Regions from separate parts of the Streptosporangium sp. NPDC049078 genome, predicted to be linked through region 2. Evidence: predicted binding sites of a transcription regulator. Region 2 holds the regulator's gene; the other holds the start of a gene.
What was found. The regulator LexA, encoded in region 2, represses DNA repair genes until DNA is damaged. The targets are predictions, from matches to a motif close to TCGAACANNTGTTCGA.
Positions count from the first base shown of each region.

Region 1: AB0B90_RS11475 (SAV_6107 family HEPN domain-containing protein) is a predicted target of LexA. The motif match lies at 5,577-5,592, and genes of this name have one in related genera.

Region 1 covers NZ_JBEZEL010000006.1:49,760-60,528, reverse strand. The annotation lists gene AB0B90_RS11500 (aspartate carbamoyltransferase catalytic subunit) at 1-116, opposite strand, end outside; gene pyrR (bifunctional pyr operon transcriptional regulator/uracil phosphoribosyltransferase PyrR) at 113-694, opposite strand; gene AB0B90_RS11490 (arginine deiminase) at 1,005-2,249, shown strand; gene AB0B90_RS11485 (transcriptional regulator) at 2,741-3,235, shown strand; gene AB0B90_RS11480 (PP2C family protein-serine/threonine phosphatase) at 3,386-4,579, shown strand; gene AB0B90_RS11475 (SAV_6107 family HEPN domain-containing protein) at 4,882-5,328, opposite strand; gene AB0B90_RS11470 (L,D-transpeptidase family protein) at 5,706-6,515, opposite strand; gene AB0B90_RS11465 (YbaK/EbsC family protein) at 6,635-7,111, shown strand; gene AB0B90_RS11460 (GNAT family N-acetyltransferase) at 7,447-7,995, shown strand; gene metF (methylenetetrahydrofolate reductase [NAD(P)H]) at 8,019-8,951, opposite strand; gene AB0B90_RS11450 (polyprenyl synthetase family protein) at 9,367-10,434, shown strand; gene thiE (thiamine phosphate synthase) at 10,638-10,769, opposite strand, start outside.
Region 2 covers NZ_JBEZEL010000014.1:218,592-229,360, reverse strand. The annotation lists gene AB0B90_RS24960 (cytochrome P450) at 1-507, shown strand, start outside; gene AB0B90_RS24955 (hypothetical protein) at 557-3,217, opposite strand; gene leuS (leucine--tRNA ligase) at 3,576-6,044, shown strand; gene lexA (transcriptional repressor LexA) at 6,518-7,228, opposite strand; gene AB0B90_RS24940 (LysM peptidoglycan-binding domain-containing protein) at 8,119-8,391, shown strand; gene nrdR (transcriptional regulator NrdR) at 8,877-9,338, shown strand; gene AB0B90_RS24930 (vitamin B12-dependent ribonucleotide reductase) at 9,423-10,769, shown strand, end outside.

The sequences.
Region 1 (10,769 bases), on a different contig from region 2:
GTGGGGAGCTTCTTGATGGAACGTTCCGAGATCTTCGCCAGCTCGTCGGCGGTGTCCAGGATGAGCAGGGCGTCGTCGCGGGTCAGGTCGGCCGCGGAGATCAGGTGGCGTTTCATCGCTCGTCCCCCTTCAGCAGCAGGACCGCGTCGCTGCCGTCGTTCTCCTCCAGGTAGACCTTGACGATCTCGGACTTCGACGTCGGCAGGTTCTTGCCCACGTAGTCGGGGCGGATGGGCAGCTCGCGATGACCCCGGTCGACCAGGGCGGCGAGTTGCACGGCCTGCGGGCGGCCCAGGTCGTTGAGCGCGTCGAGCGCGGCGCGGACGGTGCGGCCCGAGTAGAGGACGTCGTCGACGAGGACGACCACCCTGCCGTCGATGCCGTCGGCGGGCAGCTCGGTGCGGCCGAGCGCGCGGGCGGGCCGCAGCCGGAGGTCGTCGCGGTACATCGTGACGTCGAGGGAGCCCACCGGGACCGAGCGGCCCTCGAACTGCTTGATGTGGGCGGCCAGCCGGCGGGCCAGGTGGACGCCGCGGGTGGGAATGCCCAGCAGGACGACGTTCTCACCGCCCTTGGTCCGCTCAAGGATCTCGTGGGAGATGCGGATGAGGGCCCGGTTGATGTCGGGCTGTTCGAGGACGGCGCGGGCGCCGCCCTGTGCGTGCGGCAGCGCACGCGAAATGGCCTCTGCCAAGGAGGAACACCACCTTTCCCGCCTCACGGGACGGGTCTTAAAGGAAGTCAACGACCTCAAGGTACCAGCTCGGTGACGGTTCGCCCGAACAGGGGTCCGCTTCGCGAACAGCGCGGGTCCGGCTCGACAATCTTCTCAAAAGTGAATAAATATCACGATCTTCGCTGACTTCCCCTTGGTCTTCCGGGTATGCGCTTTACATCCGCACCAAGGCGAAGCATGACGACCACCTCCCGGACACCTCCCGGACGCGGCGTCCCGGCGTGCCCGCCCCCGGCCACTCCCGTCAACCAGCCGCTAAGGAAGAGAAATGACCTTTCACGTCGACTCCGAGGTCGGCCGGCTCCACCAGGTCCTGCTGCACAGGCCGGAACTCGCCCTGAAACGGCTCACGCCGTCGAACAAGGACGACTTCCTCTTCGACGACGTGCTGTGGGTGCAGCGTGCCGTGGAGGAGCACGAGGAGTGGCAGAGGCTTCTGGTCGACCAGGGCGTCACCGTCCACATGCTCTCCGACCTGCTCCACGAGACGGTCGAGATCCCCGAGGCGCGCAAGCACATCCTGGACGGCATCGCCGACGAGCGTTACTTCGGCCCGATGGCCGTCGACGCCATCCGCAACGCGCTCGACTCGATGGACTCCGTCACGCTCAAGCGCTATCTCACCGGAGGCATCACCAAGCGCGAGCTGGTGGAGCTGGGCACCGACCCCAAGAGCCTCGCCTTCCACACGCTCAGGCCGGACGACTTCGTCCTGCCCCCGCTGCCCAATCACCTGTTCACCCGCGACACCTCCTGCTGGATCTACGACGGCGTCTCGATCAACGCGATGAGGAAGAAGGCACGCCGCCGCGAGACCCTCAACATGGAGGCGATCTACCGCTACCACCCGGCCTTCGCGTCCGGCTACGACCGTCCGGAGGAGGGCGGCTACAACGTCTGGATGCCGGGTACCCCCGCGGCTCCCGCCACCATCGAGGGCGGCGACGTGCTCGTCATCGGCCGGGGCGCGGTGCTGGTGGGCATCAGCGAGCGTACGCAGCCCCAGGCGGTCGAGATGCTCGCGCGAAGCCTGTTCAGGCGAGGTGCCGCGACGAGAATCGTCGCGCTGGACATGCCGAAGGCACGGGCCTTCATGCACCTGGACACGGTCATGACCAACGTGGACGTCGGCGTCTTCACCAAGTTCGCGGGACTGGGCATGCTGCCCTCCTACACGGTCGAACCCGGCGACAACGAGAAGGAACTCAAGATCACCGACCATCCCCCCGAGGACATGCACCGGGCCATCGCCCGGGCGATCGGGCTGGACGACATCAAGGTCCTCAGCGCGACGCAGGACGTGTACTCCTCCGAGCGGGAGCAGTGGGACGACGGCTGCAACGTGCTCGCCCTGCGTCCCGGCGTGGTGGTGGCCTACGAGCGCAACACCACCACCAACAACCACCTGCGCGAGAACGGGATCGAGGTCATCACGATCCGGGGCAGCGAGCTCGGCCGGGGCCGGGGCGGCCCGCGCTGCATGAGCTGCCCGCTCGAACGCGAGGGCATCTGACCCTCCCGCGCGGGAAGCCGGGGACGGCGCTCGCGGGCCCGCGATCGGCACGCGGGCACGCCGCGGGCCGCCGTCTCCGGCGGACGGGACCGTCGCACCGGGTATTCCCCGGAGGGAGCGTCGTTCAAGATCATACGCCCGTCGCCACCCCCCGCGACGCCGCTGCCGCAAGCCATCCATAAGATGCGGGAATCAAGCGAAAGTACCGAAAAAATCGGAGTTTCCGTCATGTCGGGTAGGACAAGTGCGGCGTTTGACGCGGACCCCACCGGATCGGATTCGACATCTTTTTTCCAATCAGCTTGACCTTAGGCGCCCACAGCTTTACCGTCACTGTCCGTAACCACACCTCGTGGCGTTATCGGGTGAACCCTGACGCACCGGTCACCGAAGGTGCCAGCCTCAGGCACCAACCCGGTGAACGGGGCATAAGTTGCGAGGTAGCACAATCAAGTTGAGAGCACTACATAACAGAGCCGGGGGGCCACACCATGCCGTCTGAGTACGCCAAGTCACTGGGTGCAAGACTCCGTGCCATTCGCACCCAGCAGGGCCTGTCCCTGCACGGAGTCGAAGAGAAGTCCCGGGGACGCTGGAAGGCGGTCGTCGTGGGCTCCTACGAGCGTGGCGACCGTGCCGTCACCGTGCAGAAGCTTGCCGAACTGGCTGATTTCTACGGGGTGCCGGTCTCGGAGTTGCTGCCGGGGGGTTCGGCTCCGAGCCCTCTTGGCCCGACACCGAAGCTTGTGATCGACCTTGAGCGTCTCGCCCAGCTCCCCAAGGAGAAGGCGGGCGCGCTCGCCCGTTACGCGGCCACCATCCAGAGCCAGCGTGGCGACTACAACGGCAAGGTGCTGTCCATCCGCCAGGAGGACCTCCGCTCCCTCGCCGTGATCTATGACAAGTCCCCCAGTGAGCTCACCGAGGAGCTCATCGGCTGGGGTGTCCTGGACCCGGAGGCCCGCCGAGCCGTCGAAGCCTTCTGACGACCCCTGACCGGTCGTGGGTGCGCCGCAACCGGCGTACCCACCCCGCAGAGCTCCTCGTTCTCAGCAGAACCTGTCCTTAGTTCCGCCCCGGGCTACAGCCATTGTGGTAGGAAAAGGCAGACACGCATTTAGCGAGGTGTGGTGGACATGGCCAGGGAGGATGATCGGATCGATCACTCTCGATCGACCTCCGAGACCCGTCTCCGCACCGCCCCGGCGCAGCCGCGATCGACCAGGAGGCGTGCCTTCCCGCGGCTGCTGAGCTCGATCGGCACCAACCGCACCCAGAGCACCCTGAAGCTTCTGCCGTTCGTCGTGATGGCCGTGGTGGCCGCGATCGACTTCGGCACCGGACCCACGTCCGGCCTCCTGCCGCTGCTCGCCCTCGGCCCGGCCTTCGCCAGCGTGGCCTGCGACCTGACCCGCACCACGGTGGTCGGCGTCGTCGCCCTGGCGCTGTGCTTCGCGCTCGGCCTCTACAACGACATCCTCTCGTCCCGCATCAACATCACCCTCATCGCCATCCTCGGCGTCACCGTGGCCAGTGTGCTGGCCAGCGCCGGACGGCAGCGCCACGAACGCCAGCTCGCCGACGTGCGCTCGGTGGCCGAGGCCGCCCAGCGGGTGTTGCTGCGCCCGGTGCCCCGCCGCGCGGGACCCGGCATCGGCGTGGCCGTCTCGTACACCTCCGCCACGGCGGAGGCCAGGATCGGCGGCGACCTGTACGAGGTCGTCACCACCCCGCACGGGGTGCGGATCATCGTGGGAGACGTCCAGGGCAAGGGCCTGGAGGCCGTGGAGACGGCCGCGGTCGCGCTCGGGGCCTTCCGTGAGGCGGCCCACGACGAGAGGACGCTCCAGGGCGTCGTGGGCCGCCTGGAGAACGCCCTGACCCGCGAGCTGTCCGGCGAGCAGTTCGTGACCGCCGTGCTGGCCGAGATCAGCGGCGATTCCACCATCACCGTCATCAACTGCGGCCACCCGGCGCCCCTGGTGCTCGACGCCGACGGCGGGGTCTGGTTCGCCGACCCCCCGGACGAGGCGCTCCCGCTGGGCATGAGCGCCCTCAAGGCCGTCGAGCCGCGGCCGCACCACATCCCCTTCGAGCCCGGCGACCAGGTCCTCTTCTACACCGACGGGGTCATCGAGGCACGCGACGACGCGGGCGAGTTCTATCCGCTGCTGGAGCGGGCGCACCTGCTGGAGGGCGACGATCCCCAGGGCTCGCTGGACGCCCTGCGCGCCGACCTGCTCGGCCACGTGGGCAGGCCGCTGAGCGACGACGCCGCGATGCTCCTGCTGCGCCAGCGCGCCGCCCGCCAGAACTCCACGGCGGCGTGAGGAAGAGCGCCGACAGGGCCCCGAGCGGGAACGGCGGCGCGAAACCGGCTTCACGGCGGCGTGAGAGAACACCGGCAGCGGCTTCACGGCGGCGTGAGAGAACACCGGCAGCGGCTTCACGGCGGCGTGAGAGAACACCGGCGCGAGAAAAGCCTGGGAGAACGACGAGGCGCGAGGGGACGACGGCACGAGAACGTCCCCGTACGCCCTGCGCCCGCCAGCGGGACCGGCGGAGGCGAGACGTACGGGGACGCCGCCGATGAGCTCGGGCGGCCGCTCCCGGGTGGAGGGCCGCTCCCGCTCTAACCGGCTAGCGGGATCCGGCCCGGGAGCATGGGCTGGCTCGGGACACCGAGCAGCTTCTCCACGGTGCTGACGAACCGCTCAGCCTCGGAGATGAGCTCCTCGGCGTCTCGCGAGGACACCGTGCGGGTCAGGCCCGCCTCGGCGGCGGCTCGCTTGGCCGCGCTCGTCTCGAAGTAGGGTGCCCACTCGGCCAGGCGGGGCTCGGCCTCGGGCAGCAGCTCCCAGGCGCTGCGCAGCCTGCGCCTGCGCCCCTGCATCGGACGGGGACGGGCCGCCAGGACGGCGGCTGCCGCCCTGAGCGCGGCGAGGTGGGCCGCGACGTAACGCGCGGCGGAGGTCCGGGCGGCGGCGGCCTCTTCGAGGCAGTCGCGCGCGTCTGAGAGGTGTGCCCGCACCGTGGGGGACAGCCGGGGCCCACCGGAATCGCCGAGCCGAGGGGTCATAGCGCTTCAGCCTCCTTGGTCGCAAGCGGCTCCGGCGTTTTCGCCGGTGGTATCACATTCGCAGACCCCACCGACAAATCCGCCGGACGGCCGGACGAGGAGCTTCCCCTCTCCCCGTCCGCCCTGACCTGGTCCGATCGTCTCCGCCGACGACATGGACCCGATCGGCCGCTCTTGGAACACGAGCCGCGAGCCCCGTGTCATCACATCGAACATAAATTCGATCACTAATACTGTCAAGTAAAACGACGAACAAAGGTTCGATCTTCGGGTCCCTGGAGCACGCGAAAAGGGCCCCGGGAGATCACCGTCTCCCGGGGCCCCTGCTCTCGACCGGCGCGGGCACGACCGGCGGATCGCGTTCCGCCGGCTCGTCCCTACCGGACGAACCTGCCTCGGACGTGCACCGGCACCCCCGTACCGAGCAGCCCGGGAAGGACCTCCGCCACGTGCATCGGCAGTCGTACACAACCGTGGGAGGCGGGCGCCAGCGGCACCGACAGCGCGCCGTGGAAGGCGATGCCCCCGTTGAAGAAGATCGGGTTGTAGAGCTGGCCCAGGTAGGACTTGTGCCAGCCGTCCCTGCGCCAGGTGGTCTTGTAGTCGCCGGTCGGCGTGCGCGCGTCGCCGCAGAACCGCTGGGTCCTGCCCTCCCAGGTGGCCGTCTCGCAGTAGGCGATCCCGCTGCCGGAGGAGGTGTGGCTGATCAGCTTCACCGTGCCGTTCACGTAGAGGACCATCACCTGCTTGGCGAGGTTGACCTCCACCCGGGTCGGCTTGCCGTTGGGGACGAGCACCTTCGGCGCCAGGGGAGCCTCCAGAGCGTCCCAGGTCCTGCGTGCCACGGTACTGGTCGGCGAGATGCCGTTCACCTTCTGGAAGGCCCAGATCGCCGTCAGGGTCGCCCCGCCGTAGCGGCCGTCGATCCTGCCCGGGGCGTAGCCGAGCTCGGCCAGCCGGGTCTGGAGCACCTTCACCGCGGCGCCCTTCGCACCGAGTTTGAGCGTTTTGCCGGGCGCGACGAACGAGGACACGCCCGTCACCCCCGCCGTGACGGCCGGGGAACCCGACGTCCCCGCCGCCGCGGCGCCGGCGGGAAGGGCGACGCCCACGAAAGACACGGAAGAGAGGAGCACGGCCCCCGCCGTCATCAGCGCGGCCACTCCCGGCCGCAGTCCAACCCCCACTTTCGATCAACTCCTCATATCACTATGGATCGGGTCAAGGGACCATAGCGCACGGTTTCCCTGTGCAGACGGCCGGTCATGAAACGGCAATCAACGGTCAATCTGTTTAGAGTGGCCGCGTGCCAGAAAAGTTGCATCCGAACATCGAGAAGGTCGCCGCCGTCCTGCGCGAGCACGGCGTCCCCGGCGAGATCGTCATCTTCGCGGAGGCCACCCCCACCGCCGCCACCGCGGCCGCGCAGCTGGGCTGCGAGGTCGGCGCCATCGCCAACAGCCTGATATTCGACGCCGACGGTGAGCCGCTCCTGGTGCTGACCAGCGGCGCCCACCGCGTCGACACCGACCTGATCGCCAGGACGGCCGGAGCGGCGAAGGTGAAGCGCGCCGCCCCCGCCTTCGTGCGGGCGGCCACCGGCCAGGTCATCGGCGGCGTCGCCCCGATCGGCCACCCCGCCCCGGTCAGAACCCTGGTCGACACCTGGCTGGCCAAGCACGAGGTCGTCTGGGCCGCGGCCGGCCACCCGCACACCGTCTTCCCGACCTCCTTCGACGAGCTCGTCCGCATCACCGGCGGGGTGCCCGTCGAGGTCGAATAACGGCTTCGCGCGGCTTTCGAACTCGGTGCCCACGGGCTCCGTGCCCACCGCCGGGCCTGCGCGCCCACGACCCGGCGAGCTCGTACGCGCGACACGACCGGTCCCACACCGAACGGGCCGCGGGCGAGCACGCCGGCGCTTCGTGCGCACGACGCTCGCGACCGCGCCCGGGAGCCGCACGGCTCCCGGGCGCGGTCGCGAGAAGCCGGTCAGGCCCTTCGTGACCGGGTCGGCAGGCGGGTGGGAAAGGCCGGGAAACTCCCTGGTGAGCGCCGGATGCCCCTCCCTCGCCACACGGTGACCCGTGCCACGGCCACCCTGCTAGGGTGCGACGCGTGATCGGACTGCGACGGATCGGCCCCGACGAGTTCACGCTCCGGCTGGACGCGGTCCTCGGCGTCTACACCGAGGCGATGAACCCTCCGGCCGACCAGATCGCCGGCCGCAGGCTCATCATGGGAAACCACGCCACCCATCCCGCCTTCACCTGCCTGTTCGCCGAGCTCCCCGACGGCACTCCTGTGGGCATCGCCTACGGCTTCCACGGGGTTCCCGGGCAGTGGTGGCACGACGTGGTCAGGCGAGCCCTCGCGGACGAGTACGGAGAGGGCGGCGCCCACGACTGGCTGGGCGACGCGCTGGAGCTCGCCGAGATCCACGTCCACCCCGACTACCAGGGCAAGGGCATCGGCCGGGCGATGATCACGGGGATGTGCGCGGGCCGCCTGGAGCGCACCGCCGTGCTGTCGACCCGCGACCGGCCCACCGCGGCACGCCACCTCTATCGCAGTATCGGCTTCGTGGACCTGCTCACGCAGTTCGTCTTCCCCGGTGGGCACGAGCGCTACGCGATCCTCGGGACTCCCCTGCCGCTGGGCGGCTGAGCCGTCCCGAAGGATCCGCGGTCTCAGGTCGGCAGCGGGGCGATCTCCGGCGTGTGGTCGAGCGCCTGGAAGACCTCCCGGGTCGCGCTCGAGCGGTTGAAGGTGATGAAGTGGATGCCCGGCGCGCCCTCGTCGAGCAGGGTCTGGCAGAGCTCGGCGGCGTGTTCGATGCCGAGGCTGCGCACCGCGGCCGGGTCGTCGGCGACGGCCGCGAACCTCTCGGCCACCTCCGGCGGGAACGGCGCGCCGGAGAGCTGCTCGGACCTGGCGATGGTGCTCATCTGCGTGACGGGCATGATGCCGGGGATGATCGGCGTGTCACAGCCGGCTGCGGCCACCCGGTCACGCAACCGCAGGTAGTCCTCGGCACGAAAGAACATCTGGGTGATCGCGTAGTCGGCGCCCGCACGGCACTTGCGCACGAAGTAGTCGGTGTCGGACTCGATCGAGGCCGACCGGGGGTGCTTGTACGGGAAGGCGGCCACGCCCACGCAGAAGTCGCCGGACTGCCGGATGAGCCGGACCAGCTCCTCGGCGTACAGGACGCCCTCGGGGTGGCGCACCCACTCGCCCGTCACGTCGCCGGGCGGGTCGCCCCGCACGGCAAGGATGTTGCGCACGCCCGCTCCCGCGAAGCGGCCGATCAGATGGCGCAGCTCGCGGACGGAGTGGTTGACGGCGGTGAAGTGGGCGACCGGGGTGAGCGTGGTCTCGTGGGCGATCCGCTCGACGATGTCGACCGTGCGGTCTCGGGTGCTGCCGCCGGCGCCGTAGGTGACGGACACGAAGGTGGGGTGCAGCGACTCCAGCTCACGGACGGCGCGCCAGAGCTGACGCTCCCCCTCGTCGGTCTTCGGGGGGGAGAACTCGAAGGAGAACGAGCGGGCACCGGCAGCGAGGAGTTCGCGGACGGTGGCGACACGATCAGGAAGGACAGACGCGCGACCCAGAGCCATGGGGTCAAGGATACTTGCCCGGCCGCTCGGCCGCCCGACCAGATCATCTTCGCCGGGCGTGGCGCGAACTTGTCACAATTAGCACGTAAACCACCACCCCTCTAGATCGAAATGTCCCCTTGGACCGTTAATCTCATTACCTGACCTCCTCACGCCGTCAAAGCCGGGGGATTCCAATTTTCATAGATTGGGTTCCCTGCCTCATGCTCAGTCGCAAGGAACCCGGAGGTGTCGTGCCCCACACCGGCTCCACAGGCGTTCCACCTCTCCGCCGGACCGGCGGAGAGGATCTTGTCCATCATGCGTACGGTGGTCGGGGTGTCATCACCGCCGGTCACGACGCCGGGATGCACGGCGCCGTACCGCGTTTTCCCCCCAGAGCTGAAGCCCAGGGTCTCCACACTGGAGGTATTCGATGATCACTTCTGCAGCCGCGTTGGACATGATCCGGTCCGAGGTGGATCGTTCTCTTCGGCGATTCGTCGAACAACAGCGCCCACAGGTCAGCGCTCCGGAGCTGGCGCCGCTCATCTCGGCGGCCGAGGATTTCCTCGCGGGCGGCAAGCGGCTGCGCCCCGCCTTCTGCTACTGGGGCTGGCACGGTGCGGGCGGGGGCGAGGAGCCCGCCATCTTCTCCGCCGCGGCCTCGCTCGAGCTGCTCCAGGCCAGCGCTCTGGTGCACGACGACGTGATGGACGCCAGCGATCTGCGCCGGGGCATGCCCTCGGCGCACCGCAGGTTCGAGGACCTGCACAGGAAGGCCCGCTGGCACGGTTCGGCCGAGCAGTTCGGCGAGGGGGCCGCCATCCTGCTGGGCAACCTGATGCTCATCTGGTCCGGTGAGATGTGGCGCAACAGCGGCCTGCCGGCCGCCTCCCTCGCGGCGGCGCAGAAGGTCCACGACGACATGCGCACCGAGCTGATGTGCGGTCAGTACTTCGACCTGCTGGAGCAGGCGCACGGCGAGGGCACCTTCGAAAGCGCGCTGCGGGTCGCCCTCTTCAAGAGCGGCAAGTATTCCGTGGAGCAGCCGCTCAGGCTCGGCCTGGTGCTGGCGGCCCGGGGCAGGGAGCCCTGGATCGACCGGCTCTGCGAGGAGTACGGGCAGTCGGTGGGCATCGCCTTCCAGCTGCGCGACGACATCCTCGGCGTGTTCGGCGACCCGGACGAGACCGGCAAACCGGCCGGCGACGATCTTCGCGAGGGCAAGCGGACGATGCTCATCGCCCGCACGCTCGCCGTGGCCTCGGAGTCCCAGGCCCAGGTGGTGCGCACCACGCTCGGCGACCCGGGCCTGGACGAGACGGGGATCGACCGGCTGCGCCAGATCATCGAGGAGACGGGGGCTCTCGTGGCGTGCGAGGACCTGATCAAGGGGTATCTGGAGAACGCCCTCGGTTCGCTGGAGGGCGCACCGATCCTCCCCGAGGCCCGCGCGGCCCTGGCCGACCTCGCGGTGGCCGCCACCTCCCGGCGGACCTGACCGTACCCGGCACATGACGGAGCGGCACATGGCGGAACGGCTCACGACGGGACGGCCCGCGGCGTGGTCGCCCACGACGGAGCGGCGCCCGGCAGAGCCGGCTCCCGACGGGCGGCGAACAGGACCGGGCCGACGATCAAGGCGATCCGCCCGCCCGTGGGCACGGGCCCGCCGAGCGGCGAACCACCGGGGCGGCGGAAACCTCAGGCGGGGGCGTCCAGCCTCCGCCTGAACTCCGCCGCCGCCGCCTTGGGGTCGTCGGCCTCGGTGATCGCCCGGACGACCACGACCCTGCGCACGCCGTACGACATGACCTCCTCCAGGTTGGCGAGGTC
Region 2 (10,769 bases):
TTCTTCATCCTGCTGGTGGTGGCGGGCAACGAGACCACCCGCAACGCCATCTCGCACGGTCTGCACCTGTTCAGCGAGAACCCCGACCAGCGAGCACTGCTGCTCGAAGACTTCGAAGGACGCCTGCCCGGTGCCGTCGAGGAGATCGTCCGCCTCGCCTCGCCCGTCGCCTGGATGCGCCGCAGCCTCACCCGCGACCACGAGATGAACGGCCACCTCTACCGGGAGGGCGAGAAGGTCCTGCTGTACTACTGGGCCGCCAACCGCGACGAGAGCGTCTTCACCGATCCGCACCGCTTCGACATCCAGCGCACCGAGGGCCCGCACATCGGCTTCGGCGGGCCAGGGCCGCACTTCTGCCTCGGCGCCCACCTGGCCCGTCGCGAGATCACCGTGATGTTCCGCGAGCTGTTCACCCGCCTGCCCGACATCCGTTCCGAGGGGGAGCCCGACCGTCTGCGCTCCAGCTTCATCAACGGCATCAAGCGGATGAGGTGCACCTTCTAGCCTTCCGTGACCTTCCGGTGCTCCCCGCCCCTCAGAACGGGAGCGGTGCTCACCGCTCCAGCGCGCGGATCGACTTGAAGACGGTGTTGATGTCGGGGAGCAACTCCTTCTTGCTGTCCGGCACCGACATGTAGACGATCGCGGGCAGGTCGGCGCCGGTGCTCACGGCGGCCACGACCATGGTCGTCTTCGAGTCGCCCGAGGTGATCTCATACGCGGCGAGCTGGCCGGGCAGGCCGTTCACCGACAGGGTCTGCTGGGCGGTCTTGCGGGCGGTGTTGCCCTCGGGGAAGAACTTGTTGCGCCCGCTGGAGGCGACCGCGTTGATCACCGGCGCGAGGTTCTCCGGCGAGGTGTACTTCGCCTTCAAACGCGGGGAGAGCGGTCCCGACATCAGCTGGGCGAACTGGGTCTTGCCCATGGAGTCCGGGCCCGCGGGGAGATACTGGCGGGTCGTGAAGCCGTAGCTGGCGGGCATGCCGGGACGCTGGTCCTGCCGCCAGGGGGCACCGAGCTGTGCCAGGGTGATCCCCGCCTGCTGGTCGGTGAGCGTACCGGCCACCGGTGAGGCGTCGCCGGTGAAGCGCGGCAGACGGCCGATGGCGGCGGGCTTGGTCGACTTCTGGGTCGCCGCGGGCTTGGGATCGGCGGGGGTCTCCTCGTCGGCCGAGGCGAGCGGCCCGGCCAGGAAGGCCCAGAGCACCGCGCCGAGCAGCGCGATGACCACGGATCCTGCGAGCGCGAAGATCCAGACCGGTCGGCCCCGCTCCCCGTCCTCCTCGTCCTCGATGGCCTGATAGTTGTCGCCGAAGACCGTGTTCCACAACTCCTGCTGGCGCTCCGGCGGAGGGGTCTTCGGGCCGCTGATCTGACCCGCGGTGACGAACGGCTTGTTCGGGTCGGACGGGTCACGACTCAGATGATGGCCGGGCTGGCCAGGCTGGTTCACCTGACCAGGCTGAGGCTGGCCTGGCTGGGACTGCCCCTGCTGGGGTCCGCCCTGTCGCGGGTCGGCTCCGGGGTGAACAGGGGGTGCTCCCAGAGCCGAGGACGCGTTGGGGGCCGCCGCGTTCGCCGCGGCCAGGGCCCACATGGCGGGGTTGTCGGGCACGCCGTAACCGCGCCGGGCGTTTTCGCCGCCGGAGTCGCCGCCGTTCTGGGGACCGTTCGGGTGGCCGCCATCGGGTGAGCTGCCGCCGAAGGGGGTGGCGCCGGGTTGGGAACCCTGAGCGGTGCCGGGGAGGGCGCCGCCGGAGCGAGCGGCCGGAGCATCACCGTTCGCCCAGGCGGGGGAGAACGTCGAGGTGGGGGCCTCGGCGAATCCCGCGTTTCCCGGGGAGGCCGGGGGCCAGGTGTCACCGCCCCCCGGAGAGGTGGGCGGCCAAGCGGTGTTCTCCGCCTGCGCCGGCGGCCACGCGTTGTTCTCCGCCGAGGGGCGACCGGAGGGCTGCCCCGGTGCGGTGGCCTGCCACGCCTCACCCGCGGCGCCGGAACCCTGCCGCTGGGCGTTCCCCTGCGGGCTGGTCGCCTGCGCCCAGCCGTCGGCCTGTGAACCGGATGCCTGCGCCCAGCCGTCGGCCTGAGGAGTGGTCGCCTGTGCCCAGCCGTCGGCCTGTGAACCGGATCCTTGCGCCCAGCCGTCTGCTTGAGAACCGGACCCCTGTGCCCAGCCGTCGTTGTTCTGCGGAGCCGAGGCCTGTGCCCAGCCGCCTGCCTGCGGGCTGGTCGCCTGTGCCCAGCTGTCGGCCTGCGGGTTCTGGGTGCGGTCGCCGTGGGGTGGGGTGGGGGGCCAGGTGTCGTCGGGAGTGGCTGCTTGGGGCCGGCCGCCGGGGGAGTCCGTCTGGGGGGCCTGGCGCTGGTCGCCGTTGTGGGACTGGGGGGAGGTGGGCTGCGGCCATCCGTTGCCGTTGCCGGGTGGGGTCTGGTGCCGGTTGTCGGTGCCCCGCGGGCCCGACGCCTGCGCCCAGCCGTCGGGCTGTGCGGCGGATCCTTGCGCCCAGCCGTCGTTGTTCTGCGGGGCCGAGGCCTGTGCCCAGCCGTCGGCCTGTGAACCGGATGCCTGTGCCCAGCCGTCTGCTTGAGAACCGGACCCCTGTGCCCAGCCGTCGTTGTTCTGCGGGGCAGAGGCTTGCGCCCAGCCGTCGTTGCGTGGACTGAAGGCATCAGGCCAGCTGTTGACCTGAGGGTTGGTCGCCTGTGCCCAGCCGTCGTTGTTCTGCGGGGCAGAGGCTTGCGCCCAGCCGTCGGCCTGCGGGCTCTGCGGGCGGCCGTCGCTCTGGGGCGGGGTGCTCTGGGACCGGCCGCCGCCGGGGAGGTCGGCCTGGGATGTGGAGGCGCGCTGTCCTTCGCCGGGTGAGGTCTGCCAGGAGGGGCCGTTGCCGCTCTGCCGCTCGTCCTGCGGGAGGGGCAGCCGGGGTCCGGTGCCAAGCGAATCGTTCGACCACGAGGGCGACGGCTCGGCAGCCTCCGGCCATGCCGAAGGCAGGTGGGACTGGCTGGACTGCTCCGAGGCCATGCTTTCCTTACCTCCCGCGCGGGTGCCCGAATTAGGCGTATTGGGCATGGTCTCACGTGAGACGGGGGGGCTCGCAGGGAAACTGGAGAACGCCCCCCTGAACTGGAGTCCGGTGGGGTCGGTCGGCGGATCCTGCATGGGCAGGCCGACCTCCATCGGATCCGGGCCCTGCCCCGACTCTGCTGAATGTGCCACGGTTAGAAGAGTAAACGCGAGAGACATACGAGGTCACAACAGGCGTATAGCCATCGGGTCTCGTTGCCCCCGGGAGAACGGGAGCCTCCATTCTGCTGACCTGGCCGGATCCTGTCTCCTGTTTGCCGTGATCGGTCCTGTTCTCGCCGGCCACGAATACGCCTTGCGGGCTGCGATAGTCTTGCCCTATGCGTGCCGCGACCCTGCTTATCGGGCCGCATCGGCCTTCCCGTCCCTGAGCGCCCTGCCGATGCGGCTGCCCTCCGCGTGAGCGGGGGGTTTTTGCATTGGGCCGGACGGGTCGGACCATCCACGCAGGCATACCCCGAGGAAGATCGACGTGAGCGAGCGAGCCGACATGCAGAGCGACGAGCAGCACTATGACCCGCAGGTCCTGCAGGTCAAGTGGCAGCGCAGGTGGGAGGAACTGGATCCCTTCCGGGCCTCCGACGACCCCGCCGACCCGCGCGAGCGGCGCTACATGCTCGACATGTTCTCCTATCCCTCGGGCGACCTGCACATGGGGCACGCCGAGGTGTTCGCCCTGGGCGACGTCATCTCCCGCTACTGGGTCCAGCGCGGCTACAACGTGCTGCACCCCGTCGGCTGGGATTCCTTCGGCCTGCCCGCCGAGAACGCCGCGATCAAGCACAACGCGCACCCGGCGGAGTGGACCTACGCCAACATCGAGACCCAGGCCAACTCCTACCGGCGCTACGCGATCTCCTTCGACTGGTCCCGCCGTCTGCACACCAGCGACACCTCGTACTACAAATGGACCCAGTGGCTCTTCAACCGCTTCTTCGAGCGTGGCCTGGCCTACCGCAAGGGTGGCCTGGTCAACTGGTGCCCGAACGACCAGACCGTGCTCGCCAACGAGCAGGTCAAGGACGGCAGGTGCGAGCGCTGTGGCGCCGAGATCGTCCGTCGCGAGCTGACCCAGTGGTATTTCAAGATCACTGATTACGCCGACCGGCTGCTGGACGACATGTCCCTGCTGGAAGGCGGCTGGTCCGAGCGCGTGCTGACGATGCAGCGCAACTGGATCGGCCGCTCCGAGGGTGCCGACGTCGACTTCGTGATCGAGGGCCGGGACGAGCCGGTCACCGTCTACACCACCCGTCCCGACACCCTGTACGGCGCCACCTTCTTCGTGGTCGCCCCGGACGCGCCGCTGGCCGAGGAGATCGTCACCGACGACCGGCGTGAGGCGTTCGAGGCATACCGGGTCGAGGTGTCCAAGCTGTCCGACATCGACCGGCTGTCCACCGAGAAGGAGAAGACCGGCGTCTTCCTGGGCCGGTACGCGATCAACCCGGTCAACGGTGAGCGCATGCCGGTCTGGGCGGCCGACTACGTGCTGTCCGACTACGGCCACGGCGCCATCATGGCCGTGCCCGCCCACGACCAGCGCGACCTGGACTTCGCCCGTACCTTCGACCTGCCGGTACGGGTGGTCGTGCACACCGGTCTGGCCGATCCCGGCGAGACCGGTGTCGCCACCACCGGTGACGGCGCGATGGTCAACTCCGGCCCGCTGGACGGCCTGGCCAAGGCCGAGGCGATCCGGAAGATCATCGAGGTGCTGAGCGAGCGGGGCACCGGTCACTTCACGGTCAACTTCCGGCTGCGCGACTGGCTGCTGTCCCGCCAGCGCTTCTGGGGCTGCCCGATCCCGATCATCCACTGCGCCGACTGCGGCGAGGTCCCCGTCCCCGACGACCAGCTGCCCGTCACCCTGCCCGACATGCGTGGCGAGGCCCTGGCGCCCAAGGGCATCTCCCCGCTCGCCTCGGCCGAAGACTGGGTCAACGTCTCCTGCCCCAAGTGCGGCGGCCCGGCGAAGCGCGACACCGACACGATGGACACCTTCGTCGACTCCTCGTGGTACTTCCTGCGCTACGTCGACCCGGCCTACGACGAGGGGCCGTTCGACGTCGAGCGCGTGCGCAGGTGGGGTCCGATCGACCAGTACATCGGCGGCGTCGAGCACGCCGTGCTGCACCTGCTGTACGCCAGGTTCTTCACCAAGGTCCTGCACGACATGGGAATGGTCGACTTCGTCGAGCCCTTCACCCGTCTGCTGAACCAGGGGCAGGTCATCAACCAGGGCAAGGCGATGTCCAAGTCGCTGGGCAACGGCGTCGACCTGGGCCAGCAGATCGACGCCTACGGTGTCGACGCGGTCAGGCTGACCGTCGTCTTCGCCGGACCGCCCGAGGACGACATCGACTGGTCCGACGTCTCCCCGGCGGCCTCGCAGAAGTTCCTCGCCCGCGCGTTCCGCGTGATGGCGGAGGCCGGCGCGGCCTCCGCGCCCGGCGTCGACGTCACCGCGGGAGACCTGAACCTGCGCAAGGTCGTCCACCACACCATCGACGAGGTCACCAAGCTGGTCGAGTCGCACCGCTTCAACGTCGCGGTGGCCCGCATGATGGAGCTGACGAGCGCGGCACGCAAGGCCATCGACTCCGGCCCCGGAGCCGCCGACCCGGCGGTCAGGGAGGCCGCCGAGACCCTCGCGGTCATGCTGTCCCTGGTCGCGCCGTACGCGGCGGAGGAGGGCTGGGAGCGGCTGGGACACGCCGCCTCGGTCGCCACCGCGGGCTGGCCGGTGGCCGACCCGGCGCTGCTGGTCCAGGAGTCGGTCACCTGCGTCGTCCAGGTCGCGGGCAAGGTGCGCGACCGGCTGGAGGTCTCCCCGGAGATCTCCGAGGCGGACCTGGAGTCGCTGGCCCTGCGGTCGGAGAAGGTTCAGCCCTTCCTGTCCGGCACGCCGCGCAAGGTGATCGTCCGCGCGCCCAAGCTGGTCAACATCGTGCCGTAGTCGTCCCGCGTGCCCTCGGGCCGCGGACGACTGAGTGACCGTCGTGGCCGCGGACGTCTCGCGGGGTCGCTACGGACTCGGGGTGCCCTTGCGAGGGCACCCCGGGTGTCGCGCGTCAACTCGGCCGGCGTGTCCCCGTGACCACTTCGGGGGAGAACCCGTGCCGCTTCAAGCGGCGGGCCTCCATCTCGGCCTCGCCGGGTGGGTTTCCGTGCCCGCCGGCGAGAGATCTTCCCGGGGATGTCCCATCACCTGAGAACGCCGGATGGGGCCCGACATCAGATGTCGGGCCCCATCCGGCGTGTCGTTCTATGGCGTGTCGCACAGAAAGCCGGAGGCGCGTGATGCCGAGCTCGCGTAACCACGGTGTGGCTCGGTCCGGACCCGCGTGCCGGGTGACGCTCTCAGACGGCGACGCCTCCACGGGCCGGAGCCCGTGGAGAGCGGTGAGGAGCCTGCGTGGGACGCTCGCGTCAGAGCTTGCGGAGGACCGCGACGACCTTGCCGAGCACGGTGGCCTCGTCGCCGGGGATCGGGTCGTAGTTGGGGTTGTGCGGGACCAGCCAGACGTGGCCGTCTCTGCGCTTGAAGGTCTTGACCGTGGCCTCGCCGTCGATCATCGCGGCGACCACGTCGCCGTTGTCGGCGACCGGCTGCTGGCGCACGACCACCCAGTCACCGTTGGCGATGGCGGCCTCGATCATCGAGTCGCCGGTCACCTGGAGGAGGAAGAGCGTGCCCTCACCGACAAGCTGCCTGGGCAGGGCGAAGACGTCTTCGATGCTCTCCTCGGCGAGGATGGGGCCACCGGCGGCGATCTGACCGACGAGGGGCACATAGGCGGCGGTCGGACGGCTGACCGGAGTCTCGTCCTCGCCGGAGTCGGGGTCAACCCACAGCACGGGCTCGCCGGGAAGGCGGACCTCCAAGGCGCGGGGGCGGTGCGGATCACGCCGCAGGTAGCCCTTGCGCTGCAAAGCCGTCAACTGGTGCGACACGCTGGAGGTGCTGGTGAGCTGCACCGCTTCGCCGATCTCCCGCATGGACGGCGGATAGCCGCGCTGCTGCACGGAATCGCGGATCACCTCAAGGATCTTCCGCTGCCTGGGGGTGAGGCCAAGGGAGTCACGCCTTCGCACCGCCAGGTCGCTGGCGGCCGAACCGTTCTCGTTGTGCTGGCTCATACGAACTCCTCGCCTCCCGGTCTGTATTTAAGACGTCGCACACAGCGACCATACCTCGGCCGAAGATCATACTCAAACAATTGTTCGAATGTCCTCGAAATCGGCGACGCCGTGGTGTACAACATCGTACGGGAGTTCGATCGACATCGTGTTCGATTCACCGATCTTTCTTCGACATGTGTTCGGCCAGGTCGAGGGGATGGGGGGCCACCGTGAAACCGACCGCGACGACACCACGATCCAGGATCGCGCCGAGGTCCCGGGCGGCGCAGCGATCACCGGGAGCGCCGCGCCTGCGGCTCGTGCCGCCCCCGAGACCGGAGCCGGAGCCCGGTCCCGCGCCGGAGCCAGGGCGGAGGTCCGAGGCGAAGCAGGGGTGGGAGGCCGTGTGGGACTCGGTGCCGGTGTCGGGACCTGTGCCGAGGGCGCGCCTCGGCCGTGAGCCGGGGCGAAGGTCCGGGGGGGAGCCCGAGCGGGTCTTCGAGCGTGAGCCCGGGCGAGGATCCGGCCGTGAGGCTGCGCGAAGGTCCGGCCGCGAGATGAGACGGGAATCCGCTCGGGAGTCCGGGCGAAAGCGTGGGCGGGAGCCGGGGCGGGCCTCGCGTGAGTCCGAGCGAAAGCCCGGCGGGGCGTCCGGGCGTGAGCCTGGGCGGAGTCCCGGACGCGAGGCGAGGCGGTCGCTCGGGCGTGGGCGGGGATGGAGCCCCGGCCGTGAGCGGGGACGGTGGTCCGGGCGTGATCCGGAACGGGGGGCCGGACGCGGGGCCGGGCCGAGGAGGGCGCCGCGATCGGCGACGGCATCCTCGGCGGGCACCCGTCGGCCGGGTGTCGGCCGGAAGGGAGCGGTTCGGCGGCCTCTTCGACTCACCCGGCGTGGAAGGATCGTCGTGGTGGCGGTGCTCGCACTGTTCAGCCTGGCGGTGCTCTGGATCGGCGGACGCATCGACATGGTCGCGGCGGACGAGCGGGCGGGCCTTGAGGGGCTGCCGCGGATCACGGTGCACGCGGACGACACGCTGTGGGAGATCGCGGACGCGTTGACGAAGGAGGCGGACACCGGCTCGGCGGTCCGTCGCATCATGGACCTCAACGGGCTGTCCGGCTCGGAGGTCCGGCCGGGGACCCGGCTCTATCTCCCGGAGGGCCTCGTCTCCGTGAGGTGAGGCCGGTCCGGGCTCCGGCGATCGGGCCGGGGCTCGTGGGACCGCTGCGGCGCCCGGCCGGCCTCCGGCGGGGCGGCCGGCGAGACGGGCGGGCCTCGTTCCGGCGGGGTGAGGCGGGTCGGCGGCGCGGGTGGGGCGAGGGGTGTGAGAGGGGATGCGAGGGACTCGTCCGACGGGTCGCCTGGGGCGACTGTGAGACGAGAGGCGTCCGGGGCGAGAGGGGTCTCGCATGGGTGGCGACACGCCGGGATGTGCGGGCTGATCAGCGACTTCGTGCCGCAAGGTCGTTTCAACTTGCGTTCATGGTCGAGCACTTCTACGGTTGGACCACAACATCTAGTGGCTGCATCGCAACACTTCACCACAGCTTGTGTTTCCATTACCGCATCTCGACTCTTCGAGATGTGTGCGCGGGCGTCTGGCCGTGCGTGTCGTGGGTAGGTGAGGTGGGTCGGCCGCTTCGGTAGGTCAAGGAGGCGACACGCGTGCATTGTCCGTTCTGTCGCCATCTGGACACGCGAGTCATCGACAGCCGGGCCACCGAGGACGGCGGGGCGATCCGCCGCAGGCGCACGTGCTCGGAATGCGGGCGCAGGTTCACCACGCAGGAGACCGTTCTGCTCATGGTGAGCAAGCGCAGCGGTGTGACGGAGCCGTTTTTCAGGGACAAGGTGATCGCCGGGGTCCGGCGGGCGTGCCAGGGGCGGTCCGTCAGTGAGGATTCCCTGGCGCAACTGGGCCAGCGGGTCGAGGAGAGCATACGGGCCACCGGATGCGCCGAGATCGCGGCCCACGAGGTCGGGCTGGCCATCCTGGGCCCGCTCCGCGAACTGGACGAGGTGGCGTACCTACGGTTCGCCTCCGTCTATCGCGGTTTCGAGACGCTGGCCGACTTCGAGGCGGAGATCGAGCGGCTCCGGGCGGAGCGCTCCACCAAGCAGGACTGATACAGACCCCGGGCGCCGGGGGTGATGCGGCGCGTTGGTGTGGTCCGATTCGAGGGTTCCACGGAGCCCCAGGAGGGGGAAGTCATGACGGAGACCGCCGGTGCGGTGACACGTGGAGGCAAGAGGCCACGTAAGGGTCTGAAGATGAAGCGCATCTTCACCACGCCAGGCGTGCATCCCTATGACGAGCTGGTCTGGGAGCGCCGTGACGTCGTCATGACCAACTGGCGCGACGGCTCGATCAACTTCGAGCAGCGCGGTGTCGAGTTCCCCCGGTCGTGGTCGGTCAACGCCGCCAACATCGTGACCACCAAGTACTTCCGCGGCGCGGTCGGCACCCCGCAGCGGGAGTGGAGCCTCAAGCAGCTGATCGACCGGGTGGTGGGCGTCTACACGCGTACGGCGGTCGAGCACGGTTACTTCGCCACCGACGAGGACGCCGAGATCTTCGACCACGAGCTCAAGCACGCTCTGGTCAACCAGGTCTTCAGCTTCAACTCGCCCGTCTGGTTCAACGTCGGCACCGCGTCGCCGCAGCAGGTCAGCGCGTGCTTCATCCTGGCCGTCGACGACCAGATGGAGTCGATCCTCGACTGGTACAAGGAAGAGGGTGTGATCTTCAAGGGGGGTTCCGGCTCCGGCGTCAACCTCTCCAGGATCCGTTCCTCCAAGGAACTGCTCTCCAGCGGGGGCACCGCCAGCGGCCCGGTCTCCTTCATGCGCGGCGCGGACGCCTCCGCGGGCACCATCAAGTCCGGGGGCGCCACCCGCCGCGCCGCCAAGATGGTCGTCCTCGACGTCGACCACCCCGACATCGAGGAGTTCGTCGAGACCAAGGCGCGCGAGGAGGACAAGATCCGCGCCCTCCGTGACGCCGGGTTCGACATGGACCTGGGCGGCAAGGACATCGTCTCCGTCCAGTACCAGAACGCCAACAACTCGGTGCGCGTCTCCGACGAGTTCATGCGCGCGGTGGAGAACGGTGAGGAGTTCGGCCTGCGTGCCCGCCTCACCGGCGAGGTCATCGAGAAGATCGACGCCAGAGAGCTGTTCCGCAAGATGGGCAAGGCCGCCTGGGAGTGCGCCGACCCCGGGGTCCAGTACGACGACACGATCAACGACTGGCACACCAGCCCGGAGACGGGTCGCATCACCGCCAGCAACCCCTGCTCGGAATACCTGCACCTGGACAACTCCTCGTGCAACCTGGCGAGCATCAACCTGCTGAAGTTCCTGAAGGACGACGACACCTTCGACATCGCGAACTTCGTGAAGATCACCGAGCTGGTCATCACCGCGATGGACGTCTCCATCACCTTCGCCGACTTCCCGACCGAGAAGATCGACCAGACCACCCGCGCCTACCGCCAGCTGGGCATCGGCTACGCCAACCTCGGCGCACTCCTCATGGCCACCGGCCACGCCTACGAC